DNA from 3 places in the Aquariibacter lacus genome. Region 3 is predicted to be linked to each of the others. Evidence: predicted binding sites of a transcription regulator. Region 3 holds the regulator's gene; each other region holds the start of a gene.
What was found. Region 3 encodes LexA, which represses DNA repair genes until DNA is damaged. Its sites were predicted from a motif close to ACTGTATNNNNATACAGT; they were not measured.

Region 1 (7,652 bases), 1.2 Mb from region 3:
GGCTGCGGTAGGGGTAGCTCAGGCGCACTTCCAGGCATTGCAGCGCGGCGTCGTGCGCGCACGCATTGAGCACGGTGGCGCAGCTCACGCTGTTGCCGGTGCGGGTCTGGATCGTGCCGACCAGGGCCATTGCGCTGGTGCAGGCGCGGGTGCGGCGCAGGCCGAGGGCGGTGGCGGCGTCGTTGGCCGGCTGGAATTGCAGGGCCGCGCGGGCGCCTTCGGCCGCGGCCAGGGTCATGAGCTGCTGGGCGCCGAACTGCACCGAGAAGCTGATGATCGCGAACAGCACCGTCAGGAAAAGCGGCAGGATCAGCGCGAACTCCAGCGCCGCGATGCCGCGGCTGCCCGCGGCAGGCCTGCGGGCGCTTCGTTGACGGCGTGCGGGACAGGAGCTCATCGGCGCGGCATTCATGCTTGCAAGGCCCGGGCCGCCAGGACCAGCAGGCCGGCGGCCCCCAGGTGGGTGCCAAAGGGAAGACGTTCACGGCCCGGCGCGGGGCGGGACCGCAGCACCACGCGGAGCAAGGCGTGCAGGCCCTGGCTGAGCGTGCCGATCAGCCAGACCGGCAGCAGCAGGGGCCCCATCCAGGCGCCGAGCACGGTGAGCATCTTCACATCCCCGGCGCCCATGCGGCCCAGCAGGTGGATGGGCAGCGAGATCGCCAACCCGATCGCTGCCCAGGCCAGGGCCTGCGGCGCCCCGGCGGGGCCGCCCAAGGGGGCCAGCGCCGGCTGCGGAACAAGCGAAAGCGCCGCCGCGAAGGCGCCGATCAGGATCAGCGCATTCGGCAGGCGGCGCCAGCCGGCATCCGAGAAGGCTGCGGCGAGCAACCAGCACGCCAGCAGCCCGAGCAAGGCCTGGCCCGCGGCAGCCGCGCTCAGCTCAGCGCGTTGACGATGCTGGTGAAGGTGGCGACCAGGGCGGTGCGGACACCGTCCAGCGAGGCCACCAGGCCCACGGCGATCAGCGCGGCGATCAGCGCGTACTCGATGGCGGTGGCACCCGATTCGTCCTGGATGAAGCGGCGAATGAACTTCTGCATGATGAACTCCGTGAACTCGAAAAGCGCTGTACGCCAGCGTGGAACCGATCGGCGGCTGCCATCGGGGCAAAGGTCCGGCAGGCCGGAATGCTGATGCGCAGCGCGAACCCGTGGAAGAAAGCATAAGGGCTGCCGGACGGCGCGAAAGCGACAAACTGCACACCTTGGGCCGTGCAAATCGACGGACTTGTGTCCGCATGAATCCCCGCTGGCTGCGCGACGGTATCCAACGCTTCGTTCAAGGCTTGTGCCTTGCGGTGCGGGGGCGGGCCGCCCTCAGGCCTCCTCGGGCAGGCCCGGCACCCAGACCACCACCCGGTCGCGACCGCCGCGCTTGGCGGCGTAGAGCGCCATGTCGGCGCGGCGCATCAGCTCGGACGGGCCGCCGCCGTCGGCGGCCTCGGCCACACCGATGGATACGGTGACCGGCGGCAGCTCGCGCCCGGCATGGTGCACCGGGCTGGCCGCGATCTGGCCGCGCAGCGCCTCCAGCCGGCTGCTGGCTTCGTCGGCGGCGATGCGCGGCATCAGGATGCAGAGCTCCTCGCCGCCCACGCGGCAGCGGCTGTCATAGGGCCGGCCGAATTCGGCCAGGTGGCGCGCGACGCAGCGGATGACCTCGTCGCCCGCCTCGTGGCCGTAGCGGTCGTTGTAGGACTTGAAGTGGTCGATGTCGAGCATGGCCAGGGCCAGCGGCTCGGCGGCGCGCAGCGCGCGGTTCAGCTCGCGCGGCAGCAGGTCCTCGAAATAGCGCCGGTTGTAGAGGCCGGTCATCCAGTCGCGCGTGGCCTGTTCCTGCAGCGAAAGGCGCAGTTGCAGGTTGGAGAGGGACAGGCGCAGGGTTTCGCTCAGCGCCGCGGCGCGCGCCTCGGCCTGGCGCAGGGCATCGGCCGCAAGCGCCTCGGCATGGGCAAGCTGCAAGACGCCCGGGCCGCTGCTCAGGCCGGGAATCGGCAGGCACAGGCTGTGCGCCGGCCGGCCCTCGACATGGCCGCAGGCCCCGGCGCCGCCCTGGGCAAAGTGCGGCTTGCTCAGGCGCAGGGCCCAGCAGTCCTGGCTGCCCTGCACCGCGGTGGCGGGCGCCGGCCCCCAGGCGGCCCGCCGCTCGACCTGGCCCGCCAGGCCCCCCAGCATCAGCGCGGCCGACCAGCCGGGCAGCAGCTCCGGCCCGCGTGCGCCCAGCAGGGCATGGGCCTCGGCCTCCGAGGCCGCGAATTGGATCTTCTCGGACAGCTCGCGCAATTGCTCGGCAAAAGCCTGGTTGTGCGTCAGGTGCTCCACCGCGACTTGCAGCTCGCCCGCCTGGCGGGCCGCCTCGCGCTCGGCCTGCTTGAGCCGCTCGACATCGAGCAGGTAGGCGCGCACCGTGGTCTGGCCCTCGGAGCCCGCGATCAAGGCATGCAGGCTGTGCCAGCGGCTGCCGCCGTCGCCCTGGCGCAGCCGCACCTCGCGCTGGAAGCTGGCGCCCGGCTGGCCGGCCACGGCGGCCAGGTCGGCCAGCACGGGTGCCAGGTCCTCGGGCAGCAGCAACTCGTCCAGCGACCGGCCGATCAGCTTGCTGCCGCGCGGATAGCCAAGGGCTTCGGCGGCCGAGGCCGAGACCGAGCGCAGGCCGTGGGGCGGCTGGGCATCGAGGCTGGCGACGATGACCGGGCCGCTGTCGAAGAGGCGGCGGTCCGAGGCCAGGGTCTCCTCGGCCAGCTTCTGCGCATGCAGGTCGTAGAAGTGGCCGACGATGCGGTCGGGCACCTCGGCGCCCGGCGGCGTCACCGCCTTGCCCTGCCAGTGCACCCAGTGCCAGTGGCCGCGGACGTGCTGGAGGCGCAGCACGCGGTCGAGCATGGGCAGGCGGCGCTGAAGGTGGGCGTTGAGGGCTTCGTCGAAGCTGTCGAGATCGGCCGGATGCATGCGCATGCGCAGCGCATCCAGTGACAGCGGCAGGTCCTCGGGCCCGCCGCCGAGCATGGGCGCCCAGTGCGGGGAGAGCCACAGCCGGTCCGGCCCGAGGGTCCAGATGAAGTGCCCGACCTGAGGGTTGAGCGCCAGCACCTCGTCGAAGGCCTGCAACTCGTCCCGGCGCCGCAGCGCCTCGGCCCGCTCCTGCGCGACCCGCGCCAGTTCCTCGGCCTGGCTGCGTCGCAGGGCGGCGAGTGCCTGGCACTTCGAGCGCGCCAGCAGCAGTGCCACCAGGCCGCCCAGCAGACCGATCCCGACGCCCGCGGCGCCGATCCAGAGACCGGGAGGGAGATCGCTCGTCATGAACTCGCTGGGCGGGGCGGAAAGTGGCAGGCCAGTATCCGCGAGGCCGGCACGCTGCGGGCCTCGCCAGGCTCAGTCCTTGAGACCTTCCGCACGCCGCGCCGCGCCCACTGCCGGCCGGGCCTGCACGCGGGCGACGTAGGCCCGCAGCGCCGGGTAGGGCTGGTCGTCGACCCCGGCCATGGGGTTCCAGCTCAGCACGTTGTAGAGGTAGGCGTCGGCCACGCTGAAGCCCTGGGGCAGCAGCCAGGGCTGACCGGCGGCGTCGCGGCGGGCGATCTCGCCTTCCACCCAGGCCAGCTTGCCCGCCAGCAGGCTGCGCGCATAGGCCTGGGTGGCCGGGTCGATGCCGGGCTTGAACAGCGGGCCGTAGCTCTTGTGCAGCTCGGTCGCGGTGAAGCTCAGCCATTCCAGGGCGCGCAGCCGGGCCCGTTCGCCGTGGGGGGCCAGCAGGCTGGCGCCGGGCGAAAGATCGGCAAGCACCTGGAGGATGACGGCGACTTCGGTGATGCGTTCGCCGTCGTCCAGCTCCAGCACCGGCACCTGGCCCTTGGGGTTGATGGCCAGGAAGTCGCTGCCGTCCTTGAGCTTCTTGCTGCGCGGACTGGCGAAGACCAGTTCCAGCGCCAGGCCCAGCTCAAGGCCGATCAGGTGCGGGGCGAGTGAACAGGCGCCGGGCGAGTAGTAGAGCTTCATTGAGCGATCTCCCAGGATGCGGTGTCGGTATCGTGCCTCAGTCCGGCTCGCCGCCCCGGCCGTTGACCACTGCCCGCACGACGTCGGGTGGAAATCCGCGGCCGGCGAGGAAGCGCATCTGCCGGGCTTTCTCGGCCGGATCGCTGCTCACCTCGCCGTAGCGGCGCAGCCACAGGGCCTGGGCGTGGCCGCGGTCCTCGGCGCGCAGCCGGGCGGCCTGCGACGCGTCCGGCGCCAGGCCGTGCCGGGCCAGCTCCTGGCGGATGCGCGGGCTGCCGTGGCGGCCGCTACGGGCCTGGATGCGGCCTTCGATGAAGCGCTGGGCATTGAGCAGGTCCAGGCCTTCAAGCCAGCCGATGAGGGCATCGATCAGGGGGTCGGGCTCGGGCAGGTCGGCATCCACTGACTCGTCTGCGCTGGCCTGCGTGGCCGCGGCCTGCCAGCGCCGCAGGCTGTCGCGCAGCTTCTGGCGCATTTCCTCGGGGCTGTGCTCGCGCCGGGCGAGCAGGCCGAGGGCTCGGGCCTTCAATCGCCGGGACCATTCGCGGGCGGTCTCGTCGCTTGTTTCATCGGCTGACGCGGCCGGCGCGCCTGGGGTGGCCAGGCGATCGTCGCCCGTGTCGGCCCGGTCGGCGCTGCGGCCCCCCGGGCCCCCCGGGGCTCCGCGCGGAGATGCGCCTGTGCCGGTGCTCACGGCCGGGCTCGGGGCGGGGCCGTGCTCAGCCCGCCTCAGGCGCCGTGCCGCTGGCGGCCGGGGGCGCCGCCGATGCCGCAGCCGCGGCGGCACCTGCCTTGCGGCCGGCCTTGCTGGGGGCCGGCGGCGCCGGGCTTTCCGCCCCGGGCAGCAGGGGCACACCCAGGGAGGCGCGCACCTTGTTCTCGATCTCGCGCGCGAGATCGCGGTTCTCGCGCAGGAATTCGCGCGCGTTGTCCTTGCCCTGGCCGATCTTCTCGCCGTTGTAGGCATACCAGGCGCCGGACTTCTCGATGACCTTGGCGGTCACGCCCATGTCGATGATCTCGCCCTCGCGGCTGATGCCTTCGCCGTAGAGGATGTCGAAGTCGGCGGTCTTGAAGGGCGGGCTGACCTTGTTCTTGACGACCTTGACCTTGGTTTCGCTGCCGATGACCTCGTCGCCGCGCTTGATGCTGCCGACGCGGCGGATGTCCAGCCGCACCGAGGCGTAGAACTTCAGTGCATTGCCGCCGGTGGTGGTCTCGGGGCTGCCGAACATCACGCCGATCTTCATGCGGATCTGGTTGATGAAGATGACCATGCAGTTGGTCTTCTTGATCGTTGCCGTCAGCTTGCGCAGGGCCTGGCTCATCAGGCGGGCCTGCAGGCCGGGCAGGCTGTCGCCCATCTCGCCTTCGAGTTCGGCCTTGGGCGTGAGGGCGGCGACCGAGTCGACGACGATGAGGTCCACCGAGCCCGAGCGCACCAGCGCGTCGACGATCTCCAGCGCCTGCTCGCCGGTGTCGGGCTGGCTGATCAGCAGTTCCTGAAGGTTGACGCCGAGCTTCTGCGCGTACTGCGCGTCCAGCGCATGTTCCGCGTCGATGAAGGCGCAGGTGCCTGCGGCCTTCTGCATCTCGGCGATGACTTGCAGCGTCAGCGTGGTCTTGCCCGAGGATTCGGGGCCGTAGATCTCGATCACCCGGCCGCGCGGCAGGCCGCCGACGCCCAGGGCGGTGTCCAGGCCCAGCGAGCCGGTCGAGACGACCTGGATGTCCTCCACCACCTCGCCGGCGCCGAGACGCATGATCGTCCCCTTGCCGAACTGTTTTTCGATCTGGGCCAGCGCGGCCTGAAGGGCCTTGGTCTTTTCGGGGTTCACGGTGGGGGTCGGGGTGTCCATGACAGTCTCCATGCATCGCAGGCGGTGGACCGGGATTATCCCGAAGACTGTTTGTTTGTACAGCTGTTTTGGGGGGCAGATGCGGCGGGCTCCCTACAATGAAGCCACAACATCCAAGACAGGACCGAAGTCCAGGAGACGGCCATGAGGATACTCATCGCAGAGGACGATCAGGTGCTGGCCGACGGCCTGCTCCGCACGCTCCGGCAGGGGGGGTATGCGGTGGACCAGGTCGGCTCAGGCTCGCAGGCCGATGCGGCCTTGGCCGGGCAGGATTTCGACCTGCTCATCCTCGACCTGGGCCTGCCCAAGATGCACGGCCTGGAAGTGCTGCGCAAGCTGCGTTCGCGCGGCAACAGCCTGCCGGTGCTGATCCTGACCGCCTCCGACAGTGTCGAGCAGCGGGTCAAGGGCCTGGACCTGGGCGCCGACGATTTCATGGCCAAGCCTTTTGCCCTGGCCGAGCTGGAGGCGCGCGTGCGCGCCCTGACCCGCCGCGGCCTGGGCACCGCCTCCAGCCTGATCAAGCATGGCCCGCTCAGCTTCGACGCGACCGGGCGGGTGGCCTACCTGAACGAGCAGATGATCGAGCTCTCGGCCCGTGAGCTGAGCCTGCTGGAGGTGCTGCTCCAGCGCGCCGGCCGCCTGGTCAGCAAGGACCAGTTGATCGAGAAGCTCTGCGAATGGGGCGAGGAGGTCAGCAGCAACGCGATCGAGGTCTACATCCACCGCCTGCGCAAGAAGATCGAGCAGGGCCCGGTGCGCATTGCCACCGTGCGCGGCCTGGGCTACTGCCTGGAGAAGATCGCGGCCTGAGCCTCTCCGGTGTCCGGGGCCGGGCCGGCCTGGCGGGGCACCGTTTCCTCCAACCCTGCCTGCCGAAGACATCCGTCGGCTGCCCCGACGACCCGCAGCCATGGTGGTCAAGACCCGAGAGCAACGTTCCCTGTTCGGCGAGATCCTCGACTGGATGCTCGCCCCCCTGCTGCTGCTGTGGCCGATGAGCGTCGCGCTCACCTGGCTGGTCGCGCAGGACATCGCCCACCACCCCTACGACCGCGCCCTGGGCGAGACGGCCCGCGCCCTGGCCCAGCAACTGCAAGTCTTGCCGGGCGGGCGCCGGGGGCCGCCGCGGCTGCGCTTCGAGCTGCCGCCGGCCGCCGTCGAGATCCTGCGCTCCGATGCGCCGGACGAATCGAACTTCCAGGTGCTGGGCAGCCACGGCGAGCTGCTCGGCGGCGTGCGCGACCTGCTGGTGCCCGTCGAGGAGGAGGGCCGCGCGCCCCTGGGCGAGCTGCGCTTCCGTGACGACCTGCTGCATGGCGAGCCGGTGCGCGTGGCCTATCTGTGGGTGGCGCCCACCGAGACCGGCTCCACCGCGCCGGCCCTGGTCCAGGTGGCCGAGACCCTGGGCAAGCGCTCGCGCCTGGCCAACGAGATCATCAAGGGCGTGATCCTTCCGCAGTTCGTGATCCTGCCGGTCGCGGTGCTGCTGGTGTGGTTCGCACTGGCGCGCGGCATCGCGCCGCTCAACGAGCTGCAGCACCGCATCCGCCGCCGCGAGGCCGGCGACCTCAGTCCCATCGACGAGCGCGCCGCGCCCGAGGAAGTCGCCCCCCTGGTGCGGGCCATCAACGACCTGCTCGCGCGGCTGGACCATTCGCTGACCACGCAGAAGCGCTTTCTCGCCGACGCCGCCCACCAGCTCCGCACCCCCCTGGCCGGCCTGCGCACCCAGGCCGAGCTGATCCAGCGCGACATCGACCATGGCGAGACCGACCTCGACACGCTCAAG
Region 2 (7,652 bases), on a different contig from region 3:
GCGAATGACCTCAGCGGCTTCAGCGTGAGCGCCGCAGGCGATGTGAACGGCGACGGCTTGGCCGACCTGATCGTGGGGGCCTACCGCAGCGACCCCAGCGCCGGCACCGATGCCGGCCGCAGCTACGTCGTCTTCGGCAAGAGCACGGGCACCGAGGTGAACCTCAGCGCGGTGGCAGGCGGCACGGGTGGCTTCGTAATCAACGGGCAGGCGGCGAATGACCTCAGCGGCCGCAGCGTGAGCGCCGCCGGCGATGTGAACGGCGACGGCCTGGCCGACCTGATCGTGGGGGCCTTCCGCAGCGACCCCAGCGCTGGCTTCGAGGCCGGCCGCAGCTACGTCGTCTTCGGCAAGAGCACGGGCACCGAGGTGAACCTCAGCGCGGTGGCGGCGGGCACGGGCGGCTTCGTGATCAACGGGCAGGCAGCGGGTGACTTCAGCGGCCGCAGCGTGAGCGCCGCAGGCGATGTGAACGGCGACGGCCTGGCCGACCTGATCGTGGGCGCCGACCGCAGCGACCCCAGCGCCGGCACCGATGCCGGCCGCAGCTACGTCATCTTCGGCAGCACCAGCGGCGCCTTCATCCAGACCGCCTTCGACCAGGTGGGCACCGCCGCTGCCGAAACGCTGACCGGCACGGCGGGTGAGGACAACATCGCCGCCGGGGCCGGGGACGACACCCTGGTTGGCAATGGCGGGGCCGACGTGCTTTACGGCGGCGCCGGCAACGATGTGTTCCAGCTCAATGCCAGCAACCTCGCAGCGCTGAGCACCGGCCTCAGCAACGACAACCTGGCCCGGGTGGATGGTGGCAGTGGCATCGACACGATCCAAGTGGTGGGCAGCGGGGTTGCCTTCAACCTCGCCAGCATCGCCAACGTGGGCAACGACGGCGGCATCGGCTTCGGCCGCATCGACAGCATCGAGCGCATCGACCTGACGGGCAGCGGCAACAACAGCCTGAGCCTGCAACTGCGCGATGTGCTGGACATGGCCGGGCACAACAGCTTCAACAGCGGCACGGGCTGGACTGGGCTGGGGGCCGCGGTGAACCGCCACCAACTGGTGGTGGAGGGCAACGCCGGCGATGCCTTGCGGCTGGGCAGTGGCTGGAACACCAGCAGCACGGCCAGTCTCGGCGGCCAGACTTATGCCATCTGGAACCATGCCAGCAGCGCTGCGCAGGTGCTGGTGGCGACCGGGGTGACCGTGTTGCCGGACGCGGCGGAGCTGGGCGCGTTCTGATCGCCAAGCGGCCGGCTCACCTGAGCGGGTGAGCCGGCCGATGGATCCGCTTGGCGCGGGCTGCGTAGGCTGCAGGGCTTGAAGGCAGCGCGCGAGCGACTTGAAGCCTGCTGCGGGAGGGTCTGCCTTCCTGGGGTAGCTTGCGTGGGGTCGGGGCGGTCTCGGGGCTTCGGCCGATCAAGCTGGTCGCTTGAGGTGGCGCACCTCCGGGCTTGAGAGTACGTGCCGGGGCGATGTGTCCGGCTGGGATGCTGTTCAAGCTGCCCAGCCTGCCTTGCCCTCCATCGGCACAAAGGACTTGATGCAGTGCGCCACCACGCCCCAGATCTCCAAGGTCTGCCCCTCGCGGGGCTCGATGGCGGGATAGCTGGGGTTGGCTGCCAGAAGCCGTGGTCGGCCTGCCCGGAGTTCCAGCCGCTTGACGGTGAACTCTCCATCGAAGACGGCCACCACCACCATGCCGTGGGCTGGGCGGATGGCCCGGTCGACAACCACGGTGTCGCCCTCGTCGATGCCGGCCTCCCGCATGGAGTCTCCGGCCACCCGCATGACGAAGGTGGCCTCCGGGTGCCGGACGAGGACTTCATTGAGGTCGATGCGGGGCGCGCCCTCATCCAGGGCTGGGGAGGGGAAGCCGGCCCGCAGGGTTTGGTCAAGCTGCCAGACCGGGCGGGGTGCAGCGTCTGGCTGCAAAGGCTGCGGATGAAGGGGGGGGCAGGAGGCTGTACACCTATCCAGTTTACGGAGGCGGGGCGGATTCGGGCCCGGGTGCGGAACCATCCGCGCGCGCGGAGCGGATGCCGGATGTCCGGGGTGCCCCCCCACTTGGGCCGTCCGCGGATGAAAAAAAGCCCAGCACAACGGCTGGGCGAAGTTCCCGAGAGGGACACAGGGGACGAGGGGACCGGGCCGGGGTGGAGCGACTCCCCCGGCCCGGAGCATTCAGCGGGTCTGCGTGGCCGAGGGCTCCTGGCCTTGCGCACCCTCACCGGCGAACTGCGCCGGGGCTTGGCGGGCTTCACTGGGCATGCCGACATCGATCAGCATGTCGCCCTTGCTTTGGAAGCCACCCGCACGCAGGCAGCTATCGCCGGTTCAGTGGGTCCGAAGCGACGTCCTGCGGTGAGGAGACTGTCGAGTCCGGGGGTGAAGGCCAGGGACGCTGGGGCGTGAACTGGTTGTGCCTGATTGAGCAGGAAGGCAATGGGAGCTGCGGTCGGTCTGGGCAGCAGTCTTGGCGCGAGGAAGACCGCGTGACGCGGGCAACGTCGTCGCCGAGGGCGGTCGTCAGAAAACCCTCGCTCGCTGGCGCATCTTTTTTTTGGGGGGTTCTTTGGGGGGCGGCCAAGCGAAACGCTTATAAACTATTGATTTATAAGGCTTCTTGGCGGAAGCTCAGGGATTCGAACCCTGGAACCCTTGCGGGTTGCCGGTTTTCAAGACCGGTGCAATCGACCACTCTGCCAAGCTTCCGAGCAAGCCGCGCAAGGGCACGGCTGGATCGGGGCGGATTGTGTCACCGCGAGGCCGCGGCACCTGGCGCGCAGGCCTGCGGGCAGTCGACTTGCACGATGCGGCGGGCGCCGGGCGTCAGGCAGGCCAGGCTGAGCCGGCCGCCCCAGACGCAGCCGGTGTCCAGTGCGAGCAGCGCGGGCCGGTCGATCAGGCCCAGGGTGGACCAGTGGCCGAAGGCGATCGGCGTGCCGGCGCTGGCCCGGCCCGGCACCTCAAACCAGGGCAACAGGCCGGGCGGGGCCCGGTCGGCACTTTCCTTCAGCTCGAAATCCAGCCGGCCGTCGGCCACATGCACGTAGCGGATGCGGGTCAGGGCATTGACGGCATAACGCAGGCGCTCGTCGCCGCGGCGCTGCGGATCCCAGAGGTCGGGCTGCTTGCCGTACATCACCGCGAGGAAGTCGCGCCAGTCCGGCGCGCGCAGGCGCTCGGCCACAGCCTCGGCTTCGCGCAGGGCGATCTCGGCATCCCAGGCGGGCGGCAGGCCGGCATGCACCATCAGCCAGCCGCCGGCCTGAAGGGCCAGGGGCTGGTGGCGCAGCCAGTCGATCCAGCGCGGCGCCTCGGCATCGGCCAACAGGGGGGCCAGGGTGTCCTGCCGGTGCGGGCGGCGCATGCCCTGGCTGAGGGCCAGGGCATGCAGGTCGTGGTTGCCGAGCAGGCACTGCACCGCATCGCCGAACGCGGCCAGCATGCGCAGCGTGCCCAGCGAATCGGGCCCGCGGTTGACCATGTCGCCCAGCACGACGAGGCGGTCGCGCGAGGGCGAGAAATCAACCCGCTGCAAAAGTTGCGACAAAGCGGTCGCACAACCCTGGATGTCACCGACGGCATAAAGCATGGACCGATTGTGAGCGGCGCCACGCCCCGGAGCCGGCGGGGCTGGCATCATCCGGGCCGCGGCAGGATCCCACGGGCGGTCCGGCCCAAGCCCCATCGAACGTTCTTGCCCTGGAGATCTGGATGAACCCGACCCCGACGCTTTACATGCAGCCGCAATTGCTCGACCGCAATCAGCACCGCGGCAAGCGCTTGCAGCCGGTGGCGGATTGGTCGGTTGCCGCGCGCATGACGGCGGTGCCGGTGGCATCCAGCGAGTTTCCGGAGCTGTGCAAGGAATACCTGATCGGCTTCGTCACCGCGCCGGCCGCCGCCGGCCAGCCCGGTGCGCAGCCGACGGTGGCGCCGGTGGTGGTGCTGGGCCTGCGCGATCAGGAGAATCTGTTCGTGGCCGAGGACGGCAGTTGGGATGCGCGCTACCAGCCCGCCTTCCTGCGCCGCTATCCCCTGGGCTATGCCGCCACGGGCGAGAACCAGCGCAGCGTGATCGTCGACACCGCCTGGCCCGGCTTCAACGAGCAGGCCGGCGAGCTGCTGCTGCAAGACGACGGCCAGCCAAGCCCCTGGCTGGCGCAGCAAATGAAGTTCCTCGACGCCTTCGAAGTGGAACTGCAACGCACCCGGGTGCTGTGCAACGTGCTGGTCCAGCATCAGTTGCTGAAGTCGGTGAACCTGGACGTGACCCTGCCGGGCGGCCAAAAGCAGACCGTCGCGCAGATCCAGGTGATCGACGAGACCAAGCTGCGCGCCCTGCCCGAGGCCACCCTGGCCGAGCTGCTGCGCAATGGCGCGATCGGCCTGATGCATGCGCACCTGATCTCCACCAGCAATGCCGTGCGCCTGACCGAGCGGCTGAGCCGGCGGCAGGCGGCAGCGCGCGGCTGAGCCCGCCCGCCACCCAGGCACGGGGCTGTCGGCCGCCCGCAACGCCGCGGAAGCGGGCCGTCACGGGCCGCTGCCGATAATCCAGGCTCTGGAATCGGTCCCTCCGGTTCGCCCCTTGCTTCCGGACCCGTCGATGTCGAGCACCTTGAAGGCCCTGATCCGATTGATGCGGCCCCATCAGTGGCCGAAGAACGCCTTCGTGCTGGCCGGTGCCTTCTTCACCCACACCTGGGACGAGGCCGCCACCCTGCAACGCGTGCTGGTGGCCACCCTGGCCTTCTGCCTGGCATCCAGCCTGGTCTACCTGCTCAACGACTGGGTCGACCGCGAAGCCGACGCCCGCCACCCCACCAAGTGCCGCCGCCCGCTCGCCAGCGGCCAGGTCGGCGCGAAGGGCGCGCTGGGCCTGGGCCTGGCACTGGCAGCCGGCCTGCTGGCCTGCGTGATCGGCCAGCCGGTGCTGGCCCTGCTGATCGGCCTCTACCTGCTGATCAACATCGCCTACTCCTTCAAGCTCAAGCATGTGGCGGTGATCGACGTCTGCCTCATCAGCGCCGGCTTCATGCTGCGCCTGCTGGCGGGTACGGTGGCGGTGGGCATCCCGCCCTCGCGCTGGCTGCTGGTCACCGGGCTCTTCGTCACGCTCTTCCTCGGCTTCAGCAAGCGCCGGGCCGAGGCCTCGCATGACGCCGCCTCGCAGCGCCGGGTGATGAAGCAGTACAGCCTGCCGCTGCTCGACACCTATGTGGCGATGGCCATGACGGCCACCCTGGTCACCTACGGCCTCTACGCCACCAGCCCCGAGACCCAGGCCCTGCACGGCGAGCGCCTGGTCTACAGCCTGCCGCTGGTCGTCTTCGGCATGCTGCGCTTCACCCAGCGCGTGCACGGCGGCCAGGGCGAGGACGCAGCCTCCGACATCGCCCGCGACCCCTGGCTGATCGCCGCCCTGCTGGGCTGGGCCGCGGTCTTCGTGATCGGGCGATGAGGGCGGTCGACGAGCACGCCGCAAGCCGCGAGGACCGCGCCACCCCCCGCCCGCGCTGGCTGCGCCTGGCCGGCGCTGCGGCCCTGGCGGCCAGCCTGTACGCCCTGGTGCTGGGCCTGTGGCAGGCCGATGCGCTGGCCGCCGCCTGGGACAAGCTGCGCCCCGGCACCGTGCTGGCCGTGGTCGGCCTGTGCTGGCTGAACTACCTGCTGCGCGGCTGGCGCTGGTGGGCCTGGCTGGCACAGAATGGCTGCCGCCTGAAGCTACGCCGCGCGATGCGGCTGTACCTCTGCGGCTATGCCTTCACGGCCACGCCGGGCAATGTCGGCGAGGCGCTACGCGGCACCTGGGTGCGGCCGGGCGAGCCGATGCGCGCGCTGGGCATCTTCGGCGCCGAGCGTCTGGCCGATCTCTTCGCCCTGCTGCTGCTGAGCCTGGCCGCCGCCCCGGTGCTGTGGCCGGCGCTGCGCGGCCGCCTGAGCGACTGGGGCAGCCACCACCGCGAGGAAATGCTGCCGCACATGATCGAGCTGCTGGCCTTGGCCGGCGACGGCGTGCTGCTGGCGGTGCTGCTCGGCCTGTCGGCCCTGCTGATGGCCGGCGGCCTGGCCCTGATCCTGAGCCTGCGCCGCTGGTGGCCGACCTGGCTGGCCGAGGCCGGCCGCTGCCTGCGGGTGCGGCCCTGGCGCTGGCTGCTGAGCACGCTGCTGGCCTGGGGCGGCCAGGGCCTGGCCGTCTGGCTGCTGGCACGCGATCTGGCCCTGCCGCTGGACCTGGGCCTGGCCACCGGCTACTACGCTGCGGCGATGGTGGGCGGTGCCGTCAGCGCCCTGCCCGCCGGCCTGGGCTCGATGGAAGCGCTGCTGACGGCCCTGCTGGTGGCCAGCGGCGCCGCGCTGGCGCCCGCCCTGGTGCTGGTGCTGCTGGTGCGGCTGTTCACGCTCTGGCAGGCCATCGTGGCCGGCGCGCTCATCCTGGCCTGGAGCCTCTTCGTCCTCAAGGATCCGCGGCTGCATTGAGCGGCCCGCCGCCGCCCGTCCTCCATCCGCCCTGCGCATGCACGCCCTGCCCCTGTCGACCGACCCTGCCACCCCCGCCCGCCGCTGGGGCCCCTGGCTGCTGGCCGTGGGCCTGGGCAGCCTGCTGCTGCGCGCGTTGATCGCCTGGAAGCTGCCCATCACCGGCGACGAGGCCTTCTTCTGGTGGTGGGGTGTCTACCCCGACTGGGGCTATTCGGACCACCCGCCCATGGTCGGCTGGTTCAATGCCGCGCTCGGTCGGATGCTGGGCGACTCGACCTTCGTGATGCGCCTGCCGGCCGTGCTGCTGCCGCTGCTGGTCGGTGGCGCCATCGGCCTGGCGCTGCGCGGCCTGGACCGCGAGCGCGCCGCCGTCGCCGTGCTGCTGTTCTGGCTGACGCCGATCGGCCTGCTGCAAGTGCTGATGACCACCGACATCCCGCTGGCGCTGTGGAGCGCGCTGTCGGTGGCCGTGCTCTGGCAGGCCGAGCGCCGCGCGCGGCTGGACGGCCGGGCGCTCGCGCTCTATGCCCTGGCCGGTCTCTTCCTGGCCCTGGCCTTCCTGTCGAAGTACTTCGCGGTGCTGCTCGGCCTGGCCTACCTGGCCCACTTCGCGCTGTTCCGCCGCGAGCGGCTGGCGGGCTTCGCGCTGCTCCTGCTGGTGGCCCTGATCGGCCCGGCCCTGCACCTGGCCTGGAACCAGGCGCACTGCTGGCCGAACGTCATGTTCAACCTGATCAACCGCAACGAGGGCGAGGTCTTCGAGTGGCGCAAGCCCGGCCTCTACCTGGGGATGATGGTCTACCTGCTGACGCCGGGCGCGGCCTGGCTGGCCTGGCGCGAGCGTGGCCGCCTGGGCGCCGCACTGGGTGCGCACCGGCTGCTGGCCTGCGTGGTGATCGTGCCGCATGCGGTCTTCGCGCTGCTGGCCTTCAAGAAGGTCATCGGCCTGCACTGGGTGCTGGCCTTCTACCCCTTCCTCTTCGCGCTGCTGGCCTTTGTGCTGCCGCGGGCGGCGCTGCGCAAGGCGGTGATCGCAGTCGCCGTGTTCGGCGGCCTGCATGTGCTGGCCGCGCTGGGCGTGATGGCGAGCTCGCTGGCGCACTGGCAGCGCAGCAGCCTCTACCCCTCGATCGTGCGTTCGGTGAAGACCAGCGAAC
Region 3 (7,652 bases):
AAGCCGCTGGCCCGGATCGCGTCCTATGCCTCTTCGGGCCTGGACCCGAAGATCATGGGCATGGGCCCCGTGCCCGCCAGCCGCAAGGCCCTGGAGCGCGCCGGCTGGAAGGCCGCCGACCTGGACCTGCTGGAAATCAACGAAGCCTTTGCCGCCCAGGCCTGTGCCGTGCACCAGGAAATGGGTTGGGACACCAGCAAGGTCAATGTGAACGGCGGCGCCATCGCCATCGGCCATCCCATCGGCGCCTCGGGCTGCCGCGTGCTGGTCACCCTGCTGCATGAAATGCAGAAGCGCGATGCCAAGAAGGGCATCACCTCGCTGTGCATCGGCGGCGGCATGGGCGTGGCCCTGACCGTCGAGCGCTGAGCCGGCTTCCCCCAGGTTCCCGACGACGCCTCCGACCGCCTTGCCGTGGCGGTCCGGAGGCTTCCACCCCCAGGGACTCAACCCCCATCCAGGAGACAAATCAATGAGCACGAACAACGGCAAGGTGGCCTACGTCACCGGCGGCATGGGCGGCATCGGCACTTCGATCTGCCAGCGCCTGCACAAGGAAGGCTTCAAGGTCATCGCCGGCTGCGGCCCGAGCCGCGACTTCAACAAGTGGCTGGGCGAACAGGCCGCGCTGGGCTACAGCTTCTACGCCTCGGTCGGCAACGTGGCCGACTGGGACTCGACCGTCGAGGCCTTCACCAAGGTCAAGGCCGAGCACGGCACCGTTGACGTGCTGGTGAACAACGCCGGCATCACCCGCGACGGCATGTTCCGCAAGATGAGCAAGGCCGACTGGGATGCCGTGATGTCGACCAACCTCGACAGCATGTTCAACGTGACCAAGCAGGTCATCGACGGCATGCTCGACAAGGGCTGGGGCCGCATCATCAACATCAGCTCGGTCAATGGCGAGAAGGGCCAGTTCGGCCAGACCAACTACTCGGCGGCCAAGGCTGGCATGCACGGCTTCACCATGGCCCTGGCCCAGGAAGTGGCCAGCAAGGGCGTGACGGTCAACACCGTGAGCCCGGGCTACATCGCCACCGACATGGTCACCGCCATCCGCCAGGACGTGCTGGACAAGATCATCTCGGGCATCCCCGTGCGCCGCCTGGGCAAGCCGGAGGAGATCGCCTCGGTGATCGCCTGGCTGGCCGGCGAGGATGGTGGCTTCACCACCGGCGCCGACTTCTCCTGCAACGGCGGCCTGCACATGGGCTGAGGCCTTTCGGCCCCGGAAGCAAAAAGCCCGCGGCGCAAGCCGCGGGCTTTTTTCATGGTGTCCTGCTCGCAGGGCTCAGTCGCGGCGCGACAGGCTGCCGAGGGCTTCCACCGCCACCATGCCTTCAAGCGCCGCGCAGACCTGGCCGATGGTGCCGCCGATCACCGCGCGTCGCGGGTCGCGCGGATCGGTGCTGATGCGCACGGCGCGCCCGGGCGACGGCAGGGGGGCGACATGGCGTTCGCTGCGGAAGGGTGTCAGCGGCCGGCGCAGGCTGGCCGCGCGGGGCAGGGCGGGCAGGACGGGGGAGAGGTTCACGGTCGGTCCAGGGCTCATCACGGTCTTCTTCAGCTCAGCACGGTGTTGCGGATCAGGCCCACGGCCAGGCCTTCGATGGCGAAATCCCCGGATTCCGGCCCGACCCGGATGGGCTGGAAGTCCGGGTTCTCGGGCAGCAGTTCGATGCCGCCGGCCACGCGCCGCAAGCGCTTGACGGTGACCTCGTCGGCCAGCCGGGCGACGACGATCTGGCCGTCGCGGGCCTCTTGCGTGCGCTGCACGGCGAGCAGGTCGCCATCGAGGATGCCGACGTCGCGCATGCTCTGGCCGCGCACCTTGAGCAGGTAATCGGGCCGGCGGGCGAAGAGCGCGGGATCGACGCCGAGGATCTGCTCGATGTGCTCCTGCGCCATGATGGGATGACCGGCCGCGACCCGGCCGACCAGCGGCAGGCGCAGCGCGCCGCCGCGGCTGGCCAGCAGCTCGTCGGGCACGCTGGCACGGCCGGCGTGGATGGCGCGCAATGTGTCAGACTGAAGCCGAATGCCGCGCGAGGTGCCGCCGAGCAAGGTGATGACGCCCTTGCGGGCCAGGGCCTGCAGATGCTCCTCGGCGGCATTGGCCGAGCGGAAGCCGAGTTCGGCCGCGATCTCGGCGCGGGTGGGCGGGGCCCCGGTGGTCTCGATGGCGCGGCGGATCAGCGCCAGCACCTGCTGCTGCCGGTTCGTGAGCTTGGGAAGATCGTCCATCGGAGCGGTCCTTGGTCGGCAGGGCCCGGCACACCGCGCCGCGCCCAAACTGTTCATTCATCCAGTGGCTGTAGTTTCAACCAGTTCCATGGACTTGCCAAGCCCCGCCGCCTCAAGCCCCCCCGCAGATGCACGGGTCGTCGTGCTGGGCACGGGCGGCACCATCGCCGGCCTGGCGGCCCGGCCGGACGAGCATCTGGTCTATCGCGCGGCCCGGCAGGGCGTCGATGTGCTGCTCGCCGCGCTGCCCGAGCTTGAGGGCCTGGCCCTGGAGCATGAGCAGGTCGCGCAGGTCGACAGCAAGGACATGGGGGCTGCCATCTGGCAGCCGCTGCTGGCCCGATGTGCGGCCCATCTGGCGCGCCCCGAAGTCAGCGGCCTGGTGCTGACCCACGGCACCGACACGCTGGAGGAAAGCGCCTGGCTGCTGCACCGCGTGCTGGCGCCGCGCAAGCCGCTGCTGCTGACCGCCGCGATGCGGCCGGCCAGCGCACGCGGCGCCGACGGCCCCGGGCATTTGCTCGATGCCCTGCGGCTGGCGGCCGATCCGGCCGCGCCGCCCGGCGTGGCCGTGGTCTTCGGCGGCGAGCTGATGGCGCCGCGCGGCCTGCGCAAGCAGCATCCCCAGCGCCTGCTGGCCTTTGCGCCCGGCCCGCGCGGCCGCCTGGGCGATCTTTACGGCGGCCGCCTGCGCCACCCCGTGCCCCTGCTCGGCCCGCCGCCGGCCGACGAGCTTGCGCTGGGCCTGGACGCGGCTTGCCTGCCGCCCGCACCCTGGCCGCGGGTCGAGGTGCTGGCCAGCCATGCCGATGCCGATGGCGAGCTGGTCGATGCGCTCTGCGCCCACCGCCCGGCCGGGGGCCGGCCGCTGGCGGGCCTGATCGTCGCCGGCACCGGCAACGGTACCCTGCATCAGGGCCTGGCTGCCGCGCTGGCCCGGGCGCGGGCCCAGGGCTGCGTGGTCTGGCGCACGACCCGGCTGCCCGAGGGCGAGGTGATCGACCCGGAAGCGGCCGATGCCGGCTGCGAGCCGCTGGCCGATTTGGCCCGGCCCGTGGCGCCGGACGCGCCGCTGCCCTGCATTGCGCTCTCGCCCTGGCAGGCGCGGGTCGAGCTGGTGCTGCGCTTGCTGGCGCAGCAGGCCGCGCGGCGGCCGGGCTGAGGCAGATCGGCCTCAGCGGACCGGGCCCTGCGGCACCTCCTCCACCTGCGGCAGCGCAGCCGGGCCGGGCGGCCAGGGCAGGGTGATGCGCCGCTCGCGGGCCGGCGCACCGGCCTCGGCCGCATGGCTGCGCTCGATCCACAGCAGGCGGCTGCCGCCCGCCCGCCGCTCCAGCAGCAGCACCGAGGAGCTGAGCGTGCCGTAGCGCCCGTCCGGCGTGCGGATGAAGCAGGGCGAGAGCCAGCGTTCCCAGTCCGGCGACACGCCGGTCGAAGGCAGTTCGCCAGGATCGGCCGGGTGCGTGTCGGCCAGGGCGGTGAAGAGCTGCCGGGCCAGGGTCTCGGCCGCGTCGTCGTCGGTGGCCTCGGGCGGCAGGTCCTCGGCCGCCTGCCGCGGCAGGCCCGCCAGGGCCTCGGCCAAGGCCGATTTCAGCCTTCGCAGCTTGGGCCAGGGCGTGTCCAGCGCGGCATTCGACACGCCATGCACCCCCGGCCCCAGGGCTTGCAGGCCGGGCGCGAAGGCGCCGTGGCCGGCTTGCAGCGCATGCCAGCGACCGGCACCGCGGCCGGCGGGATCGAGCACGCCCAGCAGCAGGTTGTGGCCGTTGTGCGCCGCCGGCGGATGGGCGGCGGCCCAGGCCTCGGCTTCAGCACGGCTTTCCAGCCAGCCCAGCGGCAGCTCGCCGCGGCTGCGGGCCTCGGGCCGCTGCCAGGCCGGCGCGCGGACATTGGTCAGCAGGGCCAGGCGGCCTTGCGGCGAGAGCAGCATCCAGCCGCCACCCGCCTGAAGGTCGCGCCCGCCCAGCACCGGCACCGCGCCCGGTGGGCGATCGGTCCACCAGTGCAGGGCCTGGGTCGGGCGACTGCGGAACTCGTCGCGGTTGGCGGCGATGAGCAGCGGGAAGCGCGGGTGCGCATCCAGCGCCAGGCCGATCAGGCACATGGCGGCAGCGCGCGGAAGGCCTCCAGGTGCCGACCGCCCACGCCGGCCGCCGCGCAGTGCGCAGCCATCCGCGCTTCGATGGCCGCGGCCAGGGCTTCGTCCAGCCCGGCGCCGGCTCGGCGGTAAATCTCCATCCAGGTGCGCTGGCCGGCTGCCGGGTCCACCCGTTCGAGCAGCCTTGCCTCCAGCCCCGGATGGGCAGCGCAGAGCGCCGCCTGCTCGGCCAGCAGGATGGCGCGCAGCGTGTCGGCGGCCGCGTCCGGCACGCGGTAGTAGAGGTAGCGCTCGACGCCCGGCGGGGCGGCGCCGCTCATTCGGCCTCGGCCGGCAAAGGGTAGGGCAGGGGCAGCAGGCGCAGCGCCGGGCCGTCGGCCGCGCCCAGGTGCAGGCCCGGGCCGTCGAGCGCGGCGAGCTTCACCTCGACCAGCGCGCTCCAGCCCGCGCCGTCGGGCCGCGGCGCCGCCGCAGCCACCACACCGGCGGGCTGGCCGGGGTCGTCGGCCGCGAAGATCTCGGCGCCCACCGCCATCGGCGCATCGGCATCCATGCGCTGGCCGCGCCGCTTGAGCGTGCCGCGGTACTGGCTGCGGGCCACCACTTCCTGGCCCGGGTAGCAGCCCTTGCGGAAATCGACGCCGCCGACCCGCTCGTAGTTCAGCATCTGCGGCACGAAGGCTTCGACCGTCGCCGCCTGCACCGGCACCACGCCGCTGGCGACTTCCAGCCAGTCCCAGGTGTCGGCGGCCAGGGCGGGATGGGCGGCCAGCCAGGCCTCGGCGCGCGCGGTCGGGCCGATCCACAGCGCGCGCGGGCAGTCGGCCGCCAGCGGCGCCGAGCGGGCCGAGGGCAGGCGCAGCAGCCGGGCGCCGTCGTCGTCGACCGCGGCGCTGGCCCAGGCGCGGGCAGGTTGGTCGGCCGCGGCCGTCTCGCCCAGGCCGGCGTCGGCCAGCGCCCGGGCGGCCGTCGGCCCGGCAAGGCCCAGCACGGTCAGCTCGCCGCTGCCGTCACGCAGCTTGGCCTTGGCGCGCAGCACGAACATCGACAGGCGCTTGAGCGTGGCCGGCAGCAGGGTGGCTTCCAGCACCAGCCAGAGGGTGTCGGGACCCGGGCGGCAGACGAGCAGGCTGGCCAGCATCCGGCCCTTGGCCGAGCAGTAGGCGGCCAGCCGGGCCTCGCTGGCGCCGAGCCGGGCCACATCGTTGCTGAGCTGGCCGTGCAGGAAGCTCGCGGCGTCGGCGCCCTCGGCGACGATCACCGCGGTGCGGGGCAGGCGCAACACGCCGTCAGGCTGGACGGCAGCAGCAGGGGCTTGCAGGTTCATGCCCTGATTATCATGAGCCGATGATCCCGATCCGGCCGCTGCGGCCCTTCCTGCGCCGCAGCCCCCCTGCGGCCGCCCGGGGCCGCTTGCGGCGCACCGGCTTCATCGTGCTGCTGATGCTGGTGCTGCTGCCCACCCTGCTGGCCGCGCTGGCAGTGCAGGCCTGGCAGCACCGCGCGCTGCCGCTGGCGGCCGATCGCGTTGCCGTGCGCATCGAGCCCGGCCGCAGCCCGCAGCAGGTCGCGCGGGCCTGGGCCGAAGCCGGCGTCGAGCTGCCGGCCCGCCTGCTGTACGAGGGCTTCCGCTGGTCGGGCGAGGCCGGCCGCATCCGCGCCGGCAGCTATGCCATCGCGCGCGGCACCACCGGCGCCGAGCTGCTCGGCAAGATGGTGCGCGGCGAGGAGGAACTGGCCGCCGTCCGCATCGGCGAAGGCTGGACGGTGCGCCAGATGCGCGCCGCCCTGGCCGCCGCCGAGGCCCTGCGGCCCGACACCGCCGCCCTTGACGAGGCCGCGCTGATGGCCGCGCTCGGCGCGCCCGGCCAGCCGGCCGAGGGCCGCTTCTTCCCCGACACCTACACCTACAGCCGCGGCAGCGCCGACCTGGACGTGCTGCGCCGCGCCCATCGCGCCATGCAGCAGGTGCTGGCCGAGGCCTGGGCCGCCCGCGCGCCCGACCTGCCGCTGCGCAGCGCCGACGAGGCCCTGATCCTCGCCTCCATCGTCGAGAAGGAGACCGGCCAGCCCGCCGACCGCGGCCGCGTGGCCGGCGTCTTCGTCAACCGCCTGCGCATCGGCATGCGGCTGCAGACCGACCCGACGGTGATCTACGGCCTCGGCCCGGCCTTCGACGGCAACCTGCGCCGCCGCGACCTGGAAACCGACACGCCCTGGAACACCTACACCCGGGCCGGCCTGCCGCCCACGCCGATCGCGCTGCCCGGCCGCGAGGCCCTGCGCGCCGCCGTGCAGCCCGAGGCCACGCCCGCGCTCTACTTCGTCGCCCGCGGCGATGGCAGCAGCGAATTCAGCGCCGACCTCGACGCGCACAATCGCGCGGTCCGGCGCTTCCAGCTTGCGCCGGCCGCGTCGCGACCGGCTTCGCCTTCCTCCGCATCCTCCGCCCCCCCATGAGCCAGCCTGCGCCGACCGGTCTCTTCCTCAGCTTTGAAGGCATCGACGGTGCCGGCAAGTCCAGCCACATCGCCGGCATCGCCGAGCGCTTCCGCGCCGCCGGCCGCGAGGTGGTGACGACGCGCGAACCGGGCGGCACGCCGCTGGCCGAATCGCTGCGCGAGCTGGTGTTGCACCAGGCCATGGACCCGCTGACCGAGGCCCTGCTCGTCTTTGCCGCGCGGCGCGACCACTTGCAGCAGTGCATCGAGCCGGCGCTGGCGCGCGGCGCCGTCGTGCTGTCGGACCGCTACACCGATGCCACCTTCGCCTACCAGGGCGGCGGCCGGGGTTTCGACCTGGCCCTGCTGCGCACGCTGGAGGGCTGGGTGCAGGCCCGTGCCGACGCGCCGGGCCGCCTGCGCCAGCCCGACCTGACGCTGTGGTTCGACCTGGCGCCCGCGCTCGCCGCCGAGCGCCTGGCCGGCGCCCGCGCGCCCGACCGCTTCGAGGCCCTGGACCAGGCCTTCTTCACCCGCGTGCGCGAGGGCTATGCCGCACGCGCAGCGGCCGAGCCGCAGCGCTTTGCCCGCATCGAGGCCAATGCGCCGCGCGAGGCCGTCGCCGCCCAGATCGCCCGCGTGCTCGACGCACGCGGCCTCTGAGCGCGGCCCGCCCCGGCATGGCCACGGCATCGCGTTCCCCCGCCCGCGCCGCGCGCCCGGCGGCGGCCCGGCCCGAGGCCGCGGCGGCTCCGACCGGCGCGGCGCTGGGCCTGCCCGGTGGGCGCTTGCCGGCCTGGCTGGACGCGGCCTTCGCCCGGGCCCAGGGCCTGGGCGAGCTGCCAGCGCTGCTGATCCACGGCCCG

Region 1: the regulator LexA is predicted to act here: its motif matches at 5,904-5,921, upstream of recA (recombinase RecA).
Region 2: the regulator LexA is predicted to act here: its motif matches at 1,967-1,984, upstream of JI742_RS13705 (LexA family protein).

The regions. Positions count from the first base shown of each region.
Region 1 covers NZ_JAERRA010000001.1:767,726-775,377, forward strand. Annotated here, with positions in the region: gene JI742_RS03495 (TadE/TadG family type IV pilus assembly protein) at 1-397, opposite strand, end outside; gene JI742_RS03500 (prepilin peptidase) at 409-855, opposite strand; gene JI742_RS03505 (Flp family type IVb pilin) at 879-1,043, opposite strand; gene JI742_RS03510 (sensor domain-containing diguanylate cyclase) at 1,320-3,302, opposite strand; gene JI742_RS03515 (glutathione S-transferase N-terminal domain-containing protein) at 3,375-3,998, opposite strand; gene JI742_RS03520 (regulatory protein RecX) at 4,036-4,527, opposite strand; gene recA (recombinase RecA) at 4,718-5,857, opposite strand; gene JI742_RS03530 (response regulator) at 6,002-6,673, shown strand; gene JI742_RS03535 (sensor histidine kinase) at 6,774-7,652, shown strand, end outside.
Region 2 covers NZ_JAERRA010000003.1:6,020-13,671, reverse strand. Annotated here, with positions in the region: gene JI742_RS13710 (VCBS domain-containing protein) at 1-1,245, shown strand, start outside; gene JI742_RS13705 (LexA family protein) at 1,501-1,938, opposite strand; tRNA gene JI742_RS13700 (tRNA-Ser) at 2,631-2,718, opposite strand; gene JI742_RS13695 (symmetrical bis(5'-nucleosyl)-tetraphosphatase) at 2,762-3,601, opposite strand; gene JI742_RS13690 (SapC family protein) at 3,724-4,485, shown strand; gene JI742_RS13685 (decaprenyl-phosphate phosphoribosyltransferase) at 4,619-5,473, shown strand; gene JI742_RS13680 (lysylphosphatidylglycerol synthase transmembrane domain-containing protein) at 5,470-6,492, shown strand; gene JI742_RS13675 (ArnT family glycosyltransferase) at 6,530-7,652, shown strand, end outside.
Region 3 covers NZ_JAERRA010000001.1:1,997,544-2,005,195, reverse strand. Annotated here, with positions in the region: gene JI742_RS08990 (acetyl-CoA C-acetyltransferase) at 1-369, shown strand, start outside; gene phbB (acetoacetyl-CoA reductase) at 473-1,219, shown strand; gene JI742_RS08980 (hypothetical protein) at 1,295-1,537, opposite strand; gene lexA (transcriptional repressor LexA) at 1,567-2,247, opposite strand; gene JI742_RS08970 (asparaginase) at 2,336-3,409, shown strand; gene JI742_RS08965 (NRDE family protein) at 3,422-4,351, opposite strand; gene JI742_RS08960 (DUF4936 family protein) at 4,342-4,665, opposite strand; gene ygfZ (CAF17-like 4Fe-4S cluster assembly/insertion protein YgfZ) at 4,662-5,672, opposite strand; gene mltG (endolytic transglycosylase MltG) at 5,693-6,805, shown strand; gene tmk (dTMP kinase) at 6,802-7,449, shown strand; gene holB (DNA polymerase III subunit delta') at 7,467-7,652, shown strand, end outside.